One region of the Anaerocolumna sp. AGMB13020 genome, then DNA from elsewhere that is predicted to be linked to it. Evidence: predicted binding sites of a transcription regulator. Region 1 holds the regulator's gene; each other region holds the start of a gene.
The links. Region 1 encodes Rex, which represses fermentation and respiration genes when NADH is low (regulators of the CRP and FNR family bind a similar motif). Its sites were predicted from a motif close to ATTGTTAANTANTTAACAAT; they were not measured.

Region 1 (5,380 bases):
GATAAATAACTTGAAAAAGTGCCTGTATCAATGATATCATGTAGAAAAAGTGCCTGTTACAGACTGCGGGAAGGTTGTAATTTACAGCGCAGATACTATTATAAGCCAATTAGGAAAGGGGTTTACACATGAGTAAGAAATTTTTCAAAGATTTTAAATGGTTAAATGAAAGCAGTATTCGATATACAAAAGAAGGAATTGTGATAAAAGCACCCGGGCAGAGTGATTTCTTCCGTGGGACAGGAGTATTTGTACGTGATAATGCGCCATTTTATTATACAGAAATTTTTGGGGATTTTGTATTTAGAGCCAAGGTATCTCATGCTTTTTTGGATACCTTTGATGCAGCAACGATAATGTTAATGGAGAATGACAGCATCTGGGCTAAGGCCTGCTTTGAGAAGACGGATTTTGACACCAATGCAGTTGTCAGTGTTGTAACAAATCCCTTGTCTGATGATGCAAACGGCTGTAATATAGAAGGAAATGAGGTTTGGCTTCAGGCAGCCAGGGTAGGAGATGCCTTTGCCTTTCACTATTCTTTGGATGGTATAAAATATGATATGATGCGTTATTTTATTCTGCCCGCCAGTCAGACAATCAAAGTTGGTTTGGTGGCACAAGCACCAATTGGAGAAGGCGGAGAACGTTATTTTGAGAATATATCGCTGGAGCACAGAACGGTTTTAAATATACGCGCCGGCAGATAAACCGAGGGAATTATTGGAAAATTCATATAGGAATCAGCATTTGACAAATAAATATCATTCACATATAATATCTTATTAGAAAGCTATATTCAGGAGTAAATTAAGTTAAATGAAGAATTTGTAGGATCCTTTCTGTAGAAATACCTGAATACCGTATTTTTACACAGGAAGAGTAAAAACAGTTTACTTAAAACATTCCTTTAAACATAAGAAAATCAAAAGCAGGTTAATGAATATATGCATATATCAGTTTTAATTTGCAATATTGAATTACCTGCTTTCAGTTATAAAAAATAAAGGAGGGTCAGAAGTGCAAGAGAAAGAAATTTCATTAGCCGTAATACAGCGCTTACCCAGATATTATCGTTACTTGGGAGAACTGCTGGAAAATGACGTGGTACGTATTTCATCTAAGGAGTTAAGCGAGAGGATGAAGGTTACTGCCTCCCAGATAAGGCAGGATTTGAACAATTTTGGTGGGTTCGGACAGCAGGGGTACGGATATAATGTTGAATATCTGTTTACTGAGATTGGAAAAATATTAGGACTTGACAGAAAGTACAATGTAATCATCATAGGAGCGGGTAATTTGGGACAGGCATTGGCAAACTATGGTGATTTTGAAAGAAGAGGATTTATGATTAAGGGTATCTTTGATGTTAACCCGCGATTGGAAGGAATATCAATCAGGGGAACTCAGATACAGATGATGGATGAACTGGAAGAATTTGTGAAGAGCAACAAGGTTCATATAGCCGCACTGACCATACCAAAGATAAAGGCACCACAGACTGCTAAAGAAATAGTGGCCTTAGGTATTAAAGCCATTTGGAATTTTGCGCCAGTAGATTTAAATCTCCCCTCCGATGTCATTGTAGAGAATGTACATCTGTTAGAAAGTCTTATGAGATTATCCTATACCCTAAAAGATTTGGAAGAGTCCCAAGGTATTACGGAAGAAGACATTTCATCCGATAATAATTAAAAAGGACACCAAAGCGAAAGCTTGCACCAGAAATGGGGTATAAGTATACATGAGAAAAAAGGAAGACATAAACTTTGAAAAAATCTTTAAGGGTAAGAAAATACCAATAGTAGTATTGGATGAACGCTGGCATCAGCTGTTTCCGGATTATGATAAACCTGTTCACATCAAAGCAATGGAAAATAAACTGGATGAGCTGATGAAACAGCAAGGCAAACTTACCAATGATTTAAAGGATTACAAGAAGATAAAGAATCAACTGATGGGTGAGATTATCACTCACATGGATGTCAATGACACAAAGCTGGGAAAAGCCAAAGAAAAGAAACTTGATCAGAACCAGAGACTGATAAGGGAAATTGGCGATAAAGTAAAAGACTCAGAGAATGAACTGGTTGATCTGCCTTATCAAATTAAGGCGGCTAACGAAGCTTTAATAATAGAAAGTTCACAAATCTGCTATAGACGGCTCAGTGAGAACACAGAGAAAATCAATGAGATTAATAAGTGGATTCAAAACATCCGAGAACAGCTGAAAATAAAAATCCTAGAGAAACAGGATATGGAAATGAAAAATGCAGATATCTATAATTACATGCATGATCTGCTGGGACCGGAACTATTGCAGGAACTGGATGAAGAGATAAAAAGGAATAAATAGCATGATTGTTGGTATCGGTACAGATTTAATTGAAATCGAAAGAGTCATGAAAGCCTGTGAGCGGGAACATTTCTGCAGGAGAATCTTTACTCCAAAAGAGTTAGAACTTGCTCAGACAGACAGAAGAAAGCTTGCCGGAAATTTTGCTGTAAAAGAAGCAGTTGTAAAAATGCTGGGTCTGGGTTTTCGAGGAATTCATCCTTCAGATATAGAAGTATTGCGGGATGAATACGGGAAACCTTTTGTGAATTTATTGAAAGGAGCCAAAGAGGCTGCCGATAAAATTGCATGTCAAAGGATACTGGTAACTATCACAAACACAAAGGAGTTCGCCAGTGCTTTTGCTGTTGGAGAAAGCATTAATTCGTAGTATTCAGAAAATACGTAGATAGGTATTCAGAAAGTCAAGTTTATAAAAGAGGTTTATATGAAATATCTGGTCAAGCGTAATGAGATGCAGGAAGTTGACAGGAAAACCACGGAAGAAATGGGGATACCTGCTATTGTTTTGATGGAGCGTGCTGCCTTAAAGGTAGCAGAAGTAATTGATGAACATATCATAACTTCAAGCTGTGAGAAAGATACAAAATTGAAAATACTTGCTTTATGCGGTACAGGGAATAATGGAGCTGATGGAATTGCGGCTGCCAGGATTCTAACCTGTAAAGGGTACAAAGCAGCAATATATGTGGTGGGTGACAGGAATAAGGCATCCGCCTTGTTTTTGCAGCAATTAGAAATTGCTGTGAATTTCGGTGTTGAAATAGTTAGCAATATTGATACCCCGGAATATACTATTGATGAAAACACGATTCTTATAGACGCCATCTTCGGCATCGGATTAAATAAAGATATTCAGGGTGAATATAAGAATATAATAGATAAAATAAACAGATTAAAAAAAGAGAAGGTATTTGCTGTTGATATACCATCAGGAATATCAGCCGATTCTGGATTTCCTTTAGGGGCAGCAGTGAAGGCAGACTATACAATAACCTTTGGATACCTTAAGTTAGGACTTGTACTTTTTCCCGGATGTGAATATGCAGGGGTTATAACAGTTGCGGATATTGGGTTTGCAGCACCTGAATACCTTAAGCTTCCATTCCATCACTATACCTTTAATAAGGAAGATTTAAATTTAATACCCAATAGGAAAGCCTATTCAAATAAAGGCAGTTATGGAAAGATCCTTGTTATAGCGGGTTCAGCAGATATGTCAGGGGCAGCTTATTTTTCTGCCAAGGCAGCATACCGTATGGGAGCCGGCTTAGTCAAGATATTGACCAATGAGAAAAACAGGACGATTTTGCAGACCATATTGCCGGAAGCTCTTATAAATACTTATTCTGACGGGGAACTTAACCTTAGGGATATGAATACTTTAAAAGAGGAGATCAAATGGGCGGATGTAGTAGTAATCGGACCTGGTATAGGGAGAAGTACGCAGGCAGAGCGTTTATTGCAGCTAGTCCTTGCGGAAGTAAAGGTGCCGATTGTTATTGATGGCGATGCCCTCTGGCTGCTTGGTCAAAAAGCAGCAAATTACATGAAAGAACAGGATTTTTCACCGGGAGCTTCACCTTTACCGCAAGCAGAAACAATGGAAGAACAGCAGGCGGCTGACAGAATTTCATTTCTTAAGCATCTTCTGCCTGACAGAACCATACTTACACCACATTTAAAGGAACTCAGCTATTTGCTTCATGTTCCCATAAAATGGATTCAGGAAAATCTTTTAAAGGCAGCCAGTCTATGTACTCTGGATAATAATATGGTATATGCTATAAAAGATGCCAGAACCATTGTGGCGGAAAAGAAAAGCAGATATATTAATTTGTCCGGTAATAACGGTATGGCTACTGGAGGTTCAGGAGATGTGTTAACCGGAATGATAGCGGGATTGTTAGGCCAAGGTCTGACAGAGGATAAAGCGGCAGCCCTTGGTGTATACATCCATGGTTTAGCCGGTGACCTTGCGGCGGAAGAATCTGGTCAGCACTCCTTAATGGCAGATGATATAATCAATCACATTTCAGCGGTAATAAAGTCATGCACTGTTACTGCGGATATGAATGGAGGAACCTATGACAGCAGGAAATATAGACCTGACATCAATTGAAGAATTTAATTCAAAATATTACAGAGCATCAGCGAATATTGATCTGGATGCAATCTGCAGCAATATAAATAATACAAGAAAAATATTACAGCCTGAAACAAAACTTATGGTAATATTAAAAGCTGACGGGTATGGCCATGGTGCGGTACCTATTGCGAAAGCACTTTCCGAGATGGCCGTAGACAGTTTTGGTATTGCAATTCTGGAAGAAGGAATTGAATTAAGGAAGGCAGGAATTGAAAAACCGCTACTGGTGTTGGGATATACCCCTAAGGGGCAATACAAAAAGCTGCTAGAACATGACATAACACAGACGATTTTTCAATACAGCACAGCAAAGGATTTGTCAGAAGAAGCACTAAGTCAAGGGAAAACAGCAAAGATTCACATTAAGATTGATACGGGAATGTCAAGGATAGGTTTTTTTGATGATGGACTTAGTATAGAGGAAATAAAGAAAATATCGGAACTTAAGGGAATAGAGATAGAAGGTATCTTTTCTCATTTTGCCTGTGCTGATGAAACGGATAAGACCTCTGCCAACAGGCAGTTAAGTAAATTTCTCGCCTTTGTGGAAGAACTAAAACAAGAGGGGATCAATATCCCCATCAGGCACATAGCAAATAGCGCTGGTATTATCGATATGCCGGAGGCTCAGTTAGACATGGTACGAAGTGGTATTTCTACCTACGGGCTTTATCCCTCAAATGAGGTAAAGAAAGACGTGCTGGAATTAAAGCCAGCAATGGAGATTAAATCACATGTAAGTTATGTAAAAGAAGTTGAAGCTGGAATAGGGGTTAGTTATGGAAGTACATATGTAACCTCTAAAAAAACAAAAATTGCTACGATTCCGGTAGGGTATGGAGATGGTTACCCCAGGCAGCTTTCATCTAAAGGGA
Region 2 (5,380 bases), 1.7 Mb from region 1:
GGAACCCTCAGCAGCCAAAAAGGTAATAAAGGATAAGCTGGCACCGGAACTCCTTGTTACCGCACCGGCAGATGGATTGATAACGAATGAAAGAGTGGTAGACATTACCGGAACGGTGTTTGACCAGCATTTTAATAAACTTGAGATAAACAATGAGAATGTTGTGGTCCAGGATGGAGCTTTCCACGTTGAGAAGATTGTCTATACAGGAGAGAATCTATTTACCTTAAAGGCATATGATCAGGTAGGAAATGTCACCGAGAAACTGATTAAGGTTATTGTGAAGAAAGAGGTACCGGTTATATCCGCATTGGAACCTGCAAGTGATGTGAACCTAACACCCGGGCAGACACTGACCGTTAGCTTTCACAGCGAGCCAGGGGGCAGCGGGACTTTCAGGGTAGTGCTTCCTGCCAGTCCTGCAACACAGTCTGGCGGCGGAATCAGTATGCAGGAAGTCAGCGAAGGTTTTTATGTAGGAACCTGGACTGCTCCTCAGGCAAACATAAGCGGACTCGTAATTGAAGCTGAATTTGCAGATGGCGCAGGAAATAAAGTGACAGCTATAGCTGCTGGTAAAATTAACGTTGTAAAAGAACAGGGTATAATCGACCTTACACCTTCTTCCGAGGTAACCCTAAAAAGCGGTGAAGTATTGACGGTAAGCTTTAAGAGTCTGGCAGGAGGAACCGCTTCCTTCAGAATAATTGCCCAGGATCAGAATACCATCAAACCTAAGTCCTTTACCATGCGAGAGGTATCTTCGGGATACTATACAGGAACCTGGATAGCACCTAATTATACGAAAGCAACAGGCTTACTGGTAGAGGTTACCTATACGGATATCTATGGGAAAACCTTAACTGCAATTGCTTCAGGTACCATCAATCTGGTACTGCCAAACAGCGGAGGTTTGTTAATGCCGGAAGTACCGGTTGTATCTGAGTCTCCTGAGAATCCCATCTACCCGGTTCCTGTTGGACCAGGGGAAGAATATTAGAAATAAGAAGATAGATAAAGGTAAGAAATAATTAATTTACCAGGGGGTATTGGGCAATAGTGAATCAATTGGGCCAATACCCCCTGGAACTGCTTTATAGCCGTTAAACCTTGATTTAAAGGAACTGCTAAGCTAATAGAGGAACTTTAGTTAGTAGCTGATTTCTGACGTTCAGAGCGATAGCCTTCTGCCTTAAGCAGTAAGCTTTAATCATATTATTAACCCCACTCAATACTTGTATTCAGCTCATTATAGCGGTCAACAAGAAAAGATAATCGAAGAAGGAACAAAGTATTAATATCTGAAAGGTCAATTCCGCAGATTTCAGTGATACGGTCTAAGCGGTACACCAGGGAGTTCCGATGGATAAACAGGCTTTCAGAAGTCAGCTTGATATTGCAGCCTTTCTCAATGTAGACACACAAGGTTTTATAAAGCTGGGAATTATTTGCATGGTCATATTGCCGCAGCGCTGCCAGTGCTGGATGACAGAAGCTCCCCAGTTTATCAGGAGATTTTGCCTCTGTCAGTAAATGAAAAAACTGATAATCCTGATAAAAACAGATCGGTTCCTCGCTTTTTAGCTTCTGTCCAAGCTCAAGAGCAGCGAAAGCCTGATCAAAGTGGTTTACAAAATTCTCAATTTTTGTAAAGGGATAGCTTATTCCAATACGTACATATTCTTTCTTTGCAAGATCTCTTAATAATTCCGGCAGTTTATTGAACAGGTCAGGCTCCTCTGGTAATGGGATAACAGCAGCTATACCGTTTTTGTGATAGGTTACATGGGTCTCAGCAATTCTATGCTTTAGTGCCTTGGAGGTATAATTCTTAAGATACTGCTGTCCTAAGTATCGGGCAGGCCGAAGATACAGCGCCAGCATTCTGCCGGGAAACGTAAGACTTGAAAGACGGTTGGCAATGTCCTTGGCAGGAGCACCTATCAGCATGCTGTATAGCAATTCATGATAACGGCTGTTTTCTTCAAACAAATCTGGTGTATAGTAAGCTATGGTATAGCTGACAGCGTGACTTATGGTACGAAGCATTTCAAAATGAGAGGGAAGAAAGGGAGTGTCTCCTTCTATCATTAACAGAAATCCAATCTGGGTCTTGTTGTGAAAGACCTTGCAGCTGATTTTACGGTTGGAGGATTGGCTGCATACGACTTCAAAAGCTGAAGTTGTCATTGAGGCATTTTTAATTGCTGTTAAATCCTTAACAGCATGAATGAATTCGTAACTGCAATAACCCTTGACGGTATTTTCTATCCAAAGGGGGTCATGGACCGGTATGGAGTTGGATTTGGCAATGATTTTAAAGTTCATATCACAGAATACCAGAAAGCTGCCAAGCCTAACAGAGGCTGCGTCAATTACCGCTTCTATACTGCGGGAGCTGTCTGCTAAGGCAGTGAGTTCCTCGTAAATCCCCTTGCTGCGGGTAGTTTCTATCAGATTTTTGACCATATTGAACAGGGAGAAAAGCTCCTCTTCCGCGACCCTGGCAGCATTACAGCCAGTGGTAAGGGGAAGCGGACCAGAGCCTGTACAAGCTAAAATACAATTGTGGAGAAAGACAGTCTTGTTCATTTGTTTATCGTAACCAAAATATAAGGTATTCTTCCGGATATTGGTATCTTTGCCGTCAATCAAGGCAATATCCTGTAACTCCGTATCTTCTCCTTCACTTAATATATCTATGCGGTATTCCTTGGATATTCTTTCAATCAGCTTTTTAAAAGTCATAAAAATCCCCAACTCTTTCTATCAATAATATCTCTTGTTTTATTTTAGTGCATGGTAACCAAATTGTCAAAGTTTTATCATTCATCATACACGTTGTGAATTTACCCGTAATCCTGTATCCTTATGTTATCAACAGTGTTATAAATTTAACAAAATCCATTGGAGGTACAGAATGTATAACAGATTATTTGAAACGGGAAGCATTGGCAAGGTACAACTTAAAAACCGCTTAGTCATGTCACCCATGGGCTGCGGCCTGGCTAACCTGGATGGAACACCCTCAGAGGATATGATAGCATTTTATGAGGCAAGGGCAATTGGCGGAGCGGGACTAATTATCCCTGAGATTACGCGTATAAATGATATAAACGGTGCCGGTCTTATGAGACAGTTATCCGTTACCAAGGACAGACATATCGAACCGTTGTCAAGGCTGGCAGAAGCAGTACATAAGCATGGCAGCAAGATATTTATCCAGCTTCATCATCCGGGACGTGAAACCGTGACCGCCCTTCTTGGGGGACAGCCGGTAGTGGCACCTTCAGCCATTCCCTGTAAACTTCTGAAGCAGGAAACCCGTGCATTGACCACGGAAGAGGTGAAGCAGATAGTGAAGGAGTTTGTAGCTGGTGCCCTAAGAGTGCAAAAGTCCGGCTGTGACGGTGTGGAATTACATGCTGCCCATGGATACCTGCTGCATCAGTTCCTCTCACCCTATACGAATAAAAGGGAGGATGAATACGGCGGAAGCTTCGAGAACCGTTTGAGGGTTATTATTGAAATCATTGAAGGAATCCGGAAAGAGTGCGGCCCTGATTTCCCAGTTGGTGTACGTCTAAGTATTGAAGAGTTCCTTGATAAGACTGGAGTAACCGAAGAGTATATCCATGTGCAGGACGGTGTTAAGATTGCCATGGCACTGGAACAGGCAGGAATAGATTTCATTGATCCAAGCTGTGGACTCTATGAAACCGGAATGACCTGTATTGAACCAATTTCCTTCCCTCAGGGCTGGAGACGTGATTTTCTTAAGGCTGTAAAAAGTCATGTAAAGATTCCGGTAATCGGTGTTTCTGTTATCAGGGAACCTGCTGCAGCTGAAAAGTTCTTGGAAGACGGTGTAGTTGATTTTGTCTCCATGGGCCGTTCCTGGAATGCAGATGAAGAATGGGGTAAAAAGGTCCAGGAGGGAAGGGAAAAGGAGCTGCGTAAATGTATTTCCTGCCTCCGCTGTTTCGAAAGCTTAAACGAATACAATGCTGCAGGCTTACCGCCGGAATGTGCCTTAAATCCCAGATATGCAAGAGAGAGAAAGTATGGAAATCTGGTTCGTGATACCAAAGGACATCGGGTGGTTGTAGTTGGTGCAGGTCCTGCGGGTATGACAGCGGCACAGACACTCGCACTAAGGGGAATGAAAGTAACCTTAATGGATCGTCAGGCTGAGCTTGGCGGAACGGTTAATCTTGCGAAAAAACCTCCTCTAAAGGAGCGTATGCAGTGGATTGCAGACTACTACGGCAATGAGTTTGAGAAACTTTCAGTGGAAGTCTTACTCAATACGGAAGCAGATACTGAAAGCATTATGGCCTGTAAACCAGATGCGGTTTTGCTGGCCTCCGGTTCCACTTCCATTATACCAGGCAAAATACCAGGTATTAACGGCAAGAACGTGTATACCGTAGAAGACATATTATCCGGTAAGGAAGTCCTTAAGGGCAAAAAGGTTGTAGTAATTGGAGCAGGACTCACCGGTCTTGAAACTGCAGAATACTTATGTGAAACAGAAAATCAGGTGACAATAATTGATATGCTTGATAAGCCTGCACCAAATGCAAACCATACCAATGTTGCCGATGTATGCGGACGTCTTGCAAAAGCTGGTGCACAATACCTGTTAGGACATTCCCTGAAAGAGATTACAAAAGACAGCGTTATACTGGAAAAGATAGAGAACAAAGAAGAAGTAAAAGCGGATGCAGAAGCAGTTGTACTATCTCTTGGCTTCCGTCCCGACAGAACACTGGTATCTGAACTGGAAGCCAGGGGAACGATTGTGAAGCTTATAGGTAGTGCGATAAAAGACGGCAGTATTGCTCCTGCAACCCGTACCGCATATGATACAGCCTCCAGTCTGTTTACAACAGCCGAGAAGGTACCCAGTTTTAAGGTAGCAAAGGAAGAACTTCCAAACTTCGGTAAGGTTTCTCTGATGGACGATCAGGAGGGAATCTATATCAGTTATCTGACCGATCCCGCAGCCATAGAGAGAATTCTTCCTCCGCCGTTAAAACCTTTCTCTATGCCGGTGGTTACCTTATCCGTCTGCCATGTTAATAATCCGACCTTTGCAGATGATTACTATGAAGCAATACTGGGTGTTTATGCAACTTATGGAAAAACCTTGGGACTGTATACCATGGGTCTTGTACTGGGAGGACCCGGAGCAGAAATGGCGGTACAATGCGGCAGGGATAACGGAAGTATACCAAAGAAGCTGGGTGGAGAATTTGTAATCAGACGAAATGGTGATACCGTAACAGCAGGTGTTACCAGAAGAGGAACACAACTGGTGGATATAAAGATGCATTTAGGCGAATATAACAGTCCTATGACCGCAGCTTTATACCAA
Region 3 (5,380 bases), 2.1 Mb from region 1:
AAGTATCTTACCTGATACAGATAAAGCAGATAGATATATGGAAAAAGGTCTGTCAAACTGTTTCTTGTCTTTGGACTCATTCAGATAATCAACTACATTCTGCAAATAAAAAATCAGGGATACACCTAACCTGACATCATCGCTCATTCCTGTATAAGCATCTGTATCTACTCTCTTTATAATAGATACCTCTTCTTTTGTACTGATGTAACTTCCTTTAATATAAGGAAAATAATGTTCCATGTAAAACTTACCCTGGCTGTCATACTCTCCTCTTACTGTAACGCCAATCTGCTTACTGAATAATTTTGTTATCTCCGCAAAAATCCTGCCATCCTGCTGAGTATATATCCTCTTATCCGTAGGCTGCTCTGTAATCAGATTAACCAGACGTTCCAGATCTAATCTATCTTTCATGTTCGTAAAACCAATCGCTCTTAAAAAACTATGCATAATAACCTCTTTCCTGCATATACTGGTTAGCTGATTGTATATCGCATAAATCAGAAGTTGAAAACAATTTCAACCTAATCCCTATGCACATCGCAAGCAGGCTTGCGATACTGCTGCATAATCTAACCCACCAATTATTTCCTTATTTCCAGCAGTTTAATGTTCTAACCAGCTTACACAAGGTCTTAGGTCAGCAGGTGAACATAATTACTCCTTATCTCACCTTGCTTCCATTACATGCCTCATCTGCTTGCAGATATAGCACTGCCACAAATCAGGGTATGAATTATATTTCAATAATTCACACTACTATCATTCGCACCTTAGCGCACTCCAATCAATAGTGGAAATTAACTTCATATTACCACATTAACATCCACAGACCACAGACCTCTTTTCAATACTTCTAAAATAGAGGTTTGATATGTGTTTATATCACAACAATGCCGGCTTCATACAATCATTGAATTACCTTATTATATGGAGATTAGCTTATTTAACATACCCATAAAATGAAAATCAATGAATATCTATTACTTATATCATATTTTGTATCTGATGACAAGTTAAATTACTGTGTTTGATTTATATTACTTTGTATTCGTTCACTACTTTACATACTTATATTCCTTTAACTTCCTTTACTACTTTATATCCCTTTATTACTTTGTATATTTATATTACTATACTTTATATACCTCATTGCTTTACATAACTTATTACTTTGTATGCAAACCATTTATAACCTTGCAATACTTACATATATTACTTTGCAGCATTATTGTTTTTATTTCTCATATTTTTGTATTATTTATATTACTAAATCATATTTTCTTTCCAGAAATTGCAGATACAAGCTTTTACTTTTTAATCTGTAACCCGAATTATCATAAAGAAATATCCTATCAGAACATAACAAGCGTATAAATGACAAATTGTCCCTTATAATAGTATTTACCCTATATAGTCATCTGTATCCATAGTATCAACAATCATGGTTGACAGGTCAGTTTTAAGGTCCTTTTCTATCCAATTAGCATAATTACGTCCATTGCTGTCAGTCAGCATACGCAATACCGGTCTTGTAGGGCATTTGGTGTTCTGTCTTAACACAATTCCAGTCTCACCTTCATCAGTAACTACAACTGTACCATTTGGATATGCTGCTATAAGCTCTATAAAGCAATGTACAACTTCAAAATCAAACTTAATACCGGCCTGACTGACGATATAGTCCAAAGCATGGTGCACCTTCAGCTTCGGTATCAGGAAACCATATACAAGGCTGTCAAAAGCATCACATACAGCTACAATCTTACTTCCTATTTTAATCTTGTCACCCTTTTTATGAAAAGGAAATCCTGAACCGTCAATTCTTTCATGGTGGCATAAGATAATATCTTTCGAAGCTACTGGAAGCCAGTTCTCTTTGATAACGGAAGAATATCCATACACAACATGCTTCATTAGTTCTTTTTGCTCTTCCTTACTGCTCTTTAGATAATTGTAATTATGATAATCAATCTTTACCAGATTGTATCCCATATCGTGGAGTAAGCTGCCCAGAGCAATCTGCCTTACTTTATCTTTACTTAATTTCATTCGTAATGCAATCAAAACAGACATGGCGCATACATTTAAAGAATGGGCATAAGTACCTTCATTCTTTTTTCGTATACCTGATATACTATATAAAACGTGAGGTGAGTTAACTATATCACAGATTATATTTTCTGCAACATTTTTAATTTCTTCTAATTCACCATACCCTTGATAAGTATAACGTTCTATAACATCCCGCACTATGTCCTGGCATTCATATTTAATTTTTTCTTCAATATTCTCTTCTTCGTTAACGCCTTGGGATAATTCATCTTCTATACATATATAACTATATCCTAATTCTTTCAGTTTCTTGGCATATTCTATCTTAACAGGGGCTCCTGCTGACATAATCACAATACCGCTGTCTGTTATGATATCCCTGGCTAGTAATTCATGTCCCTTGATTGTATCAAGTAACACCTTTCTCATATAGATACCTCATGTATATACAAAGGGTAATGATCCTTATCATTTGTATACTATCAACGAAAATAATATTAGTTTCTTCTTAATACAATATCGGATAAAAACGGCAATGTCAATATAGGTACAGAAAAATAGTTCCAGTGCATTGTTAATTACTTAACAATAAATTTATAAAATGACATTTTTTTTATACAATTTGTTAAATCAGCAATTTCACAAATTTTCCACTTGTGCATTCTGTACGGTATATGCACTTTTTGCACAAAAACTTAGGTGCTATTTTATGCACGATATACAAAATATTAGTTTGACAAATTAATAACAATTTGATATATTAAATGTGTAATAAGCAGCGCAGTTAATTGTTAAGAATTTAACATATATAAGGAGGACTCCCATGAGTGAGAAAAAACAACCTACCCCCCAGGAACATGTAGATCAACTAGTTAAGAATGCACAGGTAGCTCTGAAAGAGTTTATGAATTACGATCAGGAACAAATTGATACTATCGTTCATGAAATGGCACTGGCCGGACTTGCTAAACAGCAGTACCTTGCTAAAATGGCAGTTGAGGAAACACAACGTGGTATTTATGAAGATAAGATAACAAAGAATATCTTTGCTACAGAGTATATCTGGCACTCCATTAAGTATCAGAAAACAGTTGGTATTATAGAAGACAATGAAGAGGAAGATTACATGACCGTTGCAGAACCAATTGGTATAGTAGCTGGTGTAACTCCTGTAACCAATCCCACTTCAACAACAATGTTCAAGATAATTTCCTGTATTAAAACAAGAAATCCTATAATTTTCGGTTTCCATCCAAGTGCACAACAGTGTTCCAAAGCAGCCGCACAAACCTTATATGATGCAGCAATCAGTGCTGGTGCTCCTAAAGATTGTATCCAATGGATTGAGTATCCTTCCGTGGAAGCAACATCAGTATTAATGAACCATCCTGGTGTAGCATGCATTCTTGCAACCGGTGGTCCTGGAATGGTTAAAGCCGCATATTCCTCCGGAAAACCTGCCTTAGGAGTTGGTCCTGGTAACGTACCTTGCTTTATTGAGAAAACTGCTGTTTTAAAACGTGCAGTAAATGACCTTGTTCTTTCCAAATCCTTTGATAATGGTATGATTTGTGCTTCTGAGCAGGCTGCTATTATTGAAGCCCCTGTATATAAAGAAGTTATTGAACTTATGAAAAAAGCAGGCTGCTATTTTGCAACCAAAGAAGAAATCAAAAAATTAGAGCCTGTTGTAATTAATATAGAAAAATTATCCGTAAATCCTGCCATAGTTGGACAGTCACCTGCAGCAATCGCAGCTCTTGCCGGATTTACAATTCCTAAGGAAACAAAGATTTTATGCACAGAGATTGATGGTGTAGGCAAAGAATATCCACTTTCTATTGAAAAGTTATCACCTGTTTTAGCAGTTGTTAAAGCAAAAGATGTGGAAGATGGTATGAGTCTTTGCGAGAAGATGTTAGCAAATGGCGGTATGGGCCACTCCTCCGTACTTCATTCAACCAATCAAACTGTTATTACAGAGTTTTCAAATCGTATGAAGACCGGACGTATCATCGTTAACTCTCCTTCTACTCATGGTGCAATTGGTGACTTATACAATACAAATATGCCTTCCTTAACACTTGGATGTGGATCTTACGGCGGAAACTCAACCACCCACAATGTCTCAGCAGTTGACCTGGTAAATATCAAACGTGTGGCTAAGAGGAGAAACAATATGCAATGGTTTAAGATTCCTAACAAGATTTACTTTGAATCAGGTTCAACAGCTTATCTTTCCAAAATGCCTGATATAACAAAAGCATTTATTGTTACTGACCCTGCTATGACACAGCTTGGATATGTAAACAAGGTTCTTTATCAGTTAAGAAAAAGAGAAGAATATGTTCACTGCGAGATCTTTGATCAGGTAGAACCCGATCCTTCTCTCGAGACAATCATGAAGGGTGTAGACTCCATGAATAAATTCAGACCTGATGTCATTATCGCATTAGGCGGTGGTTCTGCTATTGATGCTGCAAAAGGAATGTGGTTATTCTATGAGAATCCGGATGCAGATTTTAAGAACATGTCCCTTAAGTTCTTGGATATAAGAAAACGTACCTATAAATTCCCTCAGTTAGGAAAGAAAGCTAAATTGGTTGCTATTCCTACCACCTCCGGTACCGGATCAGAAGTTACCTCTTTTGCAGTAATTTCTGACAAAACTGAGAACAAGAAATATCCTCTTGCTGATTATGAATTAACTCCTGATGTTGCAATCATTGATCCAGATTTCGTTATGTCAGTACCTAAGAAATCAACAGCATGGACCGGTATGGATGTTTTAACACACGCAATTGAAGCATATATCTCCATTCTTGCTTCTGACTATACAGATGCATTAGCAGTACACGCTATTGAGATGGTATTCACATACCTGAAAAGGTCTTTCGAATTTGGAGAGAAAGATCCAGTGGCTAGAGAAAAAATGCACAATGCTTCAACTATTGCTGGTATGGCATTTACAAATGCATTCCTTGGTATCAATCACTCCTTAGCTCATAAACTCGGTGGTGAATATCATGTACCTCATGGATGTGCAAATGCCATCTTACTCCCTCATGTAGTTCGTTACAATGGTACCTCCTGCCCTACCAAATTTACATCATGGCCTAAATATGAGAACTATATTGTAGGGGATAAGATTTTTAACTTAATGAAGAAATTAGGTTTTGCTCCTAAGAATAATGATGATGCTGTTGAAATACTAGCAACAGAAATTGAGAAGTTAAATGCTTTCCTTGAAATTCCTGCAACTTTAAAAGAGTATGGTCTTGATGAGAAGGATTTCTTAACAAAAGTTAATCCACTTGCAGAC
Region 4 (5,380 bases), 1.9 Mb from region 1:
AGGGAAACCGCCGCCGCCTCTGCCGCGAAGACCGCTGTCTAAGAGGGTTTGTATAACATCATCGGGAGTATACTCGGTAAGTACCTTACCAAGAGCAGAATATCCGCCATTTCCGATGTATTCTTCAATATTCTCAGGATTGATGACACCGCAGTTACGAAGTGCGATACGATGCTGCTTCTTATAGAAGTCGGTTTCATTTAAGGATTTAATGCCATCGTCAGTAACTGTTTCTGTATATAAAAGACGGGTAACGGGTCTTCCTTTTAATAAATGCTCGGTTACGATTTCCGAAATATCCTCTTCTTTTACCATGGAATAGAAGCAGGCATCGGGATAAACAATCATAATGGGTCCCAGCGCACAAAGTCCGTGACAACCGGTCTGAACCACGGAAACTTCCTTCTCCAGACCGTTTTTCTCTATTTCAGACTGCAGGGTTTCGATAATCTTAACACTTCCGGAGGAAGTACATCCGGTACCGCCGCATACTAATACGTGTGAACGAAACATGTCTTATATCCTCCCTTCAGAGCTGATGGTGTATTTGTCAACGACTTTACCGCCTAAAAGGTGCTGTTCAAGAACCTCCAGTGCTTTCTCCGGTGTCATCTTTACATAGGTTACTTTTTCTTTACCGGGTGCAAATACTTCTACAATAGGTTCATATTGGCACAGTCCTATACAACCGGTCTGTACAACAGCTATATTTGTAAGGTTTTTTTCCTGAACGGCATTGGAAAGAGCAGTGAGAACCGGTCTTGCACCACTGGCAATACCGCAGGTCGCCATACCTACCACTACTCTGGTCTGGCTGGCAGTTTCGGAACGCAGACCGATCTGGCCTTGCATTTTTTCTCTGATAGCCTGTAACTCTTCAAGAGTTTTCATAAGATATCCTCCTTATTTATATTGAGAACTGTATAAATCCAATGTTTGAGACTTTGTTAAAAAGTTATCAAACTTGGATGCGTATATCTTTTAGTATCTATATCGAAACGGATGTATTAAAATGCTGCTAAAAGTAAATACCTTCATTTGCTTCTTCATGATTCTCCATAAGAAAATTTTTTAAGAATACTGTTACCTCAGGATTGTTTAGAGGAACATTGTGAAGTAGGGAGCGCATTTCTCTGGTATCCAGTACAAAACTCTTATCGTCCACGCGGTAGGTATAGACAAAGTCTATAGACGGGTGGAAGGTAATCAGACTGTAAAGGGTACTGTTCATATCGCCAAGAGGCATTCGGTCAATGTGGGTTAGCTGAAAGGAAGCATAAACTTTCGTTCCTTTACCAGGCTCTGATTCCATATGAAAATCTCCTCCGCAGCTTAAGGCTGCCTGTTTGAAGAAGGGAATTCCCAGGCCTACTTTTCTGGTAGTCCTTGTTGTATAGAAGGGATCCTGTGCTTTGACTGCTTCTTCCTCTGTCATACCGCAGCCGTTATCCTTTATCTCAACCTGTAAAAGGTTTAAGGACTGAGCTATCTGTACGGTTATTTCAATGAGAGTGGCATGAGCACTTACCGAATTCTGTGCAATATCTAATATGTTTAACGAGATTTCAGTCATCATGGATTGAATTACTCATATTTTGTAAGTATATCCTTAACATCGTCTACCGTAAGTCTGCCGTATACATCATCATTTACTGTAAGTACGGGAGCAAGACCGCAGGCACCGATACAGCGACAGGCATCTAAGGAGAATTTGCCGTCAGGTGTACATTCCCCACCCTCTATATGAAGCAGCTCGGCTAACTTGTTGAAAATATCACCGGAGCCCTTAACATAACAGGCAGTACCTAAACATACGGAAATTTTGTATTTTCCTTTGGGATTTAAAGAAAACTGGGAATAGAAAGTAGCTACACCATATATTTTTTCAAGCGGGATATCCATCTCGTTTGATATAATGGTCTGAACTTCTATAGGAAGATAGCCGTAAATACTCTGTGCTTCCTGCAGAATGGGCATTAGGGCACCTTTGTCATCTTTATACTTATTAATGACTTTGAGAAGCTCCGCTTCCTGCTCTTTTGAGCCGGCGAACGGGACTGTTTTTTTCTGGGAACTCATTCTTTAACCTCCTTGATTTTGTGGCTGTTTGTACGTTACCTGTCGAAATATTTCAAAATTTTTATTCGACAAACAACATCAGTATAACATGTTATTGATAAAAAATCCACAGATATATTAAAATTAACAATTGTAACAAATGGAAAACAGAGAATATTAAGCTATTAATGCAAAAATGATAGAAGTTGAAAAAAAACACCGTCAATGTTATACTGTGTGTAAATTTATAGACTATTGAATTGTATAAATTGTACATACAAATGAAAGAGTTCTAAAAAGAAAACCGAAAAAAGTGTTAGAATTAACAAACAATAAACAGCTCGAATTTTACGATTCATTTGGGCAGTTTCACAAGTAAAAGGAATGGAGTCAGAGAGAAATGTTTTTTATTTCACAATAGGATTATTTAAGGGTATCTGTAATTAAAAACACAGGCTATGAGAAAGGTTTGGTTTATTATGACAATTCATGATGTAATGGATATACTTGGTGCCAGGCTCGTCTGGGGAGAGAAATATCTGGAACGAGAGGTTCATACTGCCTGCGGTGCAGATATGATGAGTGATGTCCTGGCCTTCGTAAAGGATCAGTCCGTGCTGCTTACAGGTCTTTGTAATTCACAGGTTATAAGGACTGCCGAGATGATGGATATTATCTGTATCGTCTTTGTGCGGGGCAAGGTACCGGACGAGATGATGACAGAACTGGCAATGGAAAGCCATATTGTGCTGCTTGCTACAGATAAGCAGATGTTTCCTGCCTGCGGTATGCTCTATGAAAGAGGATTAAGGGGAGGTGCTGCTCATTGAGTAAGAATATACAGCTTAACTATCAGGTATCAGCTGAGGACTTTACAAGAGCAGGAGAAGCCTCCAGTGATGTGAAATCCAAGTTAAAGCAGATGGGGGTAAATCCTGAGATTATTAGAAAAGTCGCTATAGCCATGTATGAAGGGGAGATAAATATGGTTATTCATGCACAGGGTGGAGCAATTCAGGTGACGTTATCCCCGGAGGAAGTACATATGGTGTTAAAGGATAAGGGGCCAGGTATACCGGATATCGAGCTTGCCATGCAGGCAGGTTACTCTACAGCCCCCGATAAGGTAAGATCTCTGGGGTTTGGTGCCGGTATGGGACTGCCCAATATGAAGAAGTATTCTGACGTGATGAATATCGAGACAGAACTTGGAATAGGTACTACGGTAACAATGACGGTTAAAATACAGTAATAGGTAATGGGGTGTTTCAGTTTAAACTGTCTGTTTGAGCAGTATCCCTGGCAAGCCGGGGGTATATATGGGGGTTCGTATGGATAAATTTTTTACTGCTGTTCGTCTGCAGGAGGACTTGTGCAAGGGATGCATTAACTGTATCAAAAGGTGTCCGACTCAGGCTATCCGGGTTCGAAAGGGAAAGGCTGTTATTACAAAGGAATTCTGTATTGACTGCGGGGAGTGCATAAGAATCTGCCCTCATCATGCAAAGCTGGCGGTATATGATCCCTTGAGTATATTAGAAGATTATGAGTATACCGTGGCTTTACCAGCACCTGCACTATACGGTCAGTTCAATAATCTGGAGGATGTTAATATTGTATTGACGGCACTCAAAAAATTTGGCTTTCATGACGTATATGAGGTCAGTGGGGCTGCTGAGCTGGTATCGGAATTATCCAGAAAGTACCTGGAGGAACAGGAACAAAAGATGCCCTTTATCAGTACCGCCTGTCCTTCTGTGGTGCGTTTGATCCGGGTGCGTTTCCCAGGATTGCTGGAACATCTGCTGCCCATAAAGGCGCCAGTTGACCTGGCAGCGGCACTGGCAAGGGAAAAAGCGGTAAAGGAAACCGGGCTTCCGGCAGAGAAGATAGGAATTATCTTTATCAGCCCCTGTCCGGCAAAGGTCAGTGCGGTCAAGAACCCTCTGGGATACAGTAAGAGTGAGGTGGACGGGGTAATTGCCATAAAAGATATCTATCCAAGGCTTATTAGCCTTATGAAAGAAGTGGAGGAGAAGCAGCAGATCGAAAATCTTGCCATATCTGGTAAAATCGGCATCAGCTGGGGCGGAACAGGCGGAGAAGCCGGAGGACTTCTTACGGATAATTACCTGGCAGCAGATGGAATTGAGAATGTTATCAGAGTACTGGAGGATCTGGAGGATCAGAAAATTTCCTCTCTTGAATTTATAGAATTAAATGCCTGTAACGGTGGCTGCGTGGGAGGTGTGCTTACCGTTGAGAATCCCTTTGTGGCAAAGGTAAAATTAATCCGGCTGCGAAAATATATGCCGGTTGCCTGTAATCATCTGGATGGCAGTGAGGTAAAGCACTGGGAGTGGAATCGTGAAGTTAACTATGAACCGGTATTTAAATTAAGCGAAGACCTGCAGGAGAGCATTACTATGCTTGCGAAGGTAGAAGAGCTTTGCGAGAAATTCCCTGGTCTTGACTGTGGTTCCTGTGGGGCACCTACCTGCAAGGCACTGGCAGAGGATGTGGTTAGAGGTGTTGCCGGAGAGCAGGATTGTATTCACATTTTAAGGCAGTATATTCACAGGCTGTCTGACGAAATCAGCAAGTTTGATAACTGATACTGCAGGATAATGCTTCATATCATATTGTGCAGGAGTGTTGATAAACATGAAACACATTCTATAGATGTAACAAGAAAGAGTGGTGTAAATGCAAAAAGAAATTGACGAAATCATAAAACCTTATAAAAAAAATTATATCCGTGAAATGAGAAAAAGCATAGGACATAACCCTGTAATGGTTCCCGCCTGCGGCGTTATCATCGAGAACAAGGAAGGTCAGATTTTACTGCAGCAGCGAAGTGATAACGGTAAATGGGGATTGCCGGGCGGTGGGATGGAGATGGGAGAGACCTTTCTTGAAACCGCCAGACGGGAGGTATATGAAGAGGTAGGAATTATAGTGGAGAATCTGGAGCTCTTTGGCATATATTCCGGCGATGACAGGTATATTGTATATCCTAATCAGGATATCTGCTGGGTGACAAGTACCATATTTAAAACCACTGAGTACAAGGGTGAAATCCTGCAGGAAACAGAAGAAACGTTAGGTCACAGATTTTTTAGCGGAGATAACCTGCCAGAGAATATAAATAATTATGACCGCAAGTGTATTGAAGACTGGAAGAGAAATAATTCCGGGATTATTATTAATTAGAAAAGAAAGGAAAAGGTAACATCATGACAGTAGGAGAGATTCTTCATAAGGAGATATTCGAAATAATTAATCCTGGCAATGACCTTGAGAGAGAGCTTAAAGGTGTATA

Region 2: the regulator Rex is predicted to act here: its motif matches at 2,883-2,902, upstream of R2R35_RS04210 (oxidoreductase).
Region 3: the regulator Rex is predicted to act here: its motif matches at 2,629-2,648, upstream of adhE (bifunctional acetaldehyde-CoA/alcohol dehydrogenase).
Region 4: the regulator Rex is predicted to act here: its motif matches at 2,458-2,477, upstream of R2R35_RS12930 (DRTGG domain-containing protein).

What each region holds. Positions count from the first base shown of each region.
Region 1 covers NZ_CP136910.1:5,089,021-5,094,400, forward strand. The annotation lists gene R2R35_RS21420 (DUF1349 domain-containing protein) at 129-710, shown strand; gene R2R35_RS21425 (redox-sensing transcriptional repressor Rex) at 1,021-1,695, shown strand; gene R2R35_RS21430 (hypothetical protein) at 1,745-2,356, shown strand; gene acpS (holo-ACP synthase) at 2,358-2,726, shown strand; gene R2R35_RS21440 (NAD(P)H-hydrate dehydratase) at 2,784-4,478, shown strand; gene alr (alanine racemase) at 4,444-5,380, shown strand, end outside.
Region 2 covers NZ_CP136910.1:994,906-1,000,285, reverse strand. The annotation lists gene R2R35_RS04220 (S8 family serine peptidase) at 1-1,000, shown strand, start outside; gene R2R35_RS04215 (PucR family transcriptional regulator) at 1,219-2,748, opposite strand; gene R2R35_RS04210 (oxidoreductase) at 2,921-5,380, shown strand, end outside.
Region 3 covers NZ_CP136910.1:3,026,124-3,031,503, reverse strand. The annotation lists gene R2R35_RS12310 (DUF3881 family protein) at 1-453, opposite strand, end outside; gene R2R35_RS12305 (HD-GYP domain-containing protein) at 1,408-2,487, opposite strand; gene adhE (bifunctional acetaldehyde-CoA/alcohol dehydrogenase) at 2,882-5,380, shown strand, end outside.
Region 4 covers NZ_CP136910.1:3,177,987-3,183,366, forward strand. The annotation lists gene R2R35_RS12910 (NADH-quinone oxidoreductase subunit NuoF) at 1-513, opposite strand, end outside; gene R2R35_RS12915 ((2Fe-2S) ferredoxin domain-containing protein) at 517-891, opposite strand; gene R2R35_RS12920 (ATP-binding protein) at 1,019-1,576, opposite strand; gene R2R35_RS12925 (NADH-quinone oxidoreductase subunit NuoE family protein) at 1,585-2,079, opposite strand; gene R2R35_RS12930 (DRTGG domain-containing protein) at 2,538-2,888, shown strand; gene R2R35_RS12935 (ATP-binding protein) at 2,885-3,310, shown strand; gene R2R35_RS12940 ([Fe-Fe] hydrogenase large subunit C-terminal domain-containing protein) at 3,390-4,673, shown strand; gene R2R35_RS12945 (NUDIX hydrolase) at 4,765-5,271, shown strand; gene R2R35_RS12950 (hypothetical protein) at 5,295-5,380, shown strand, end outside.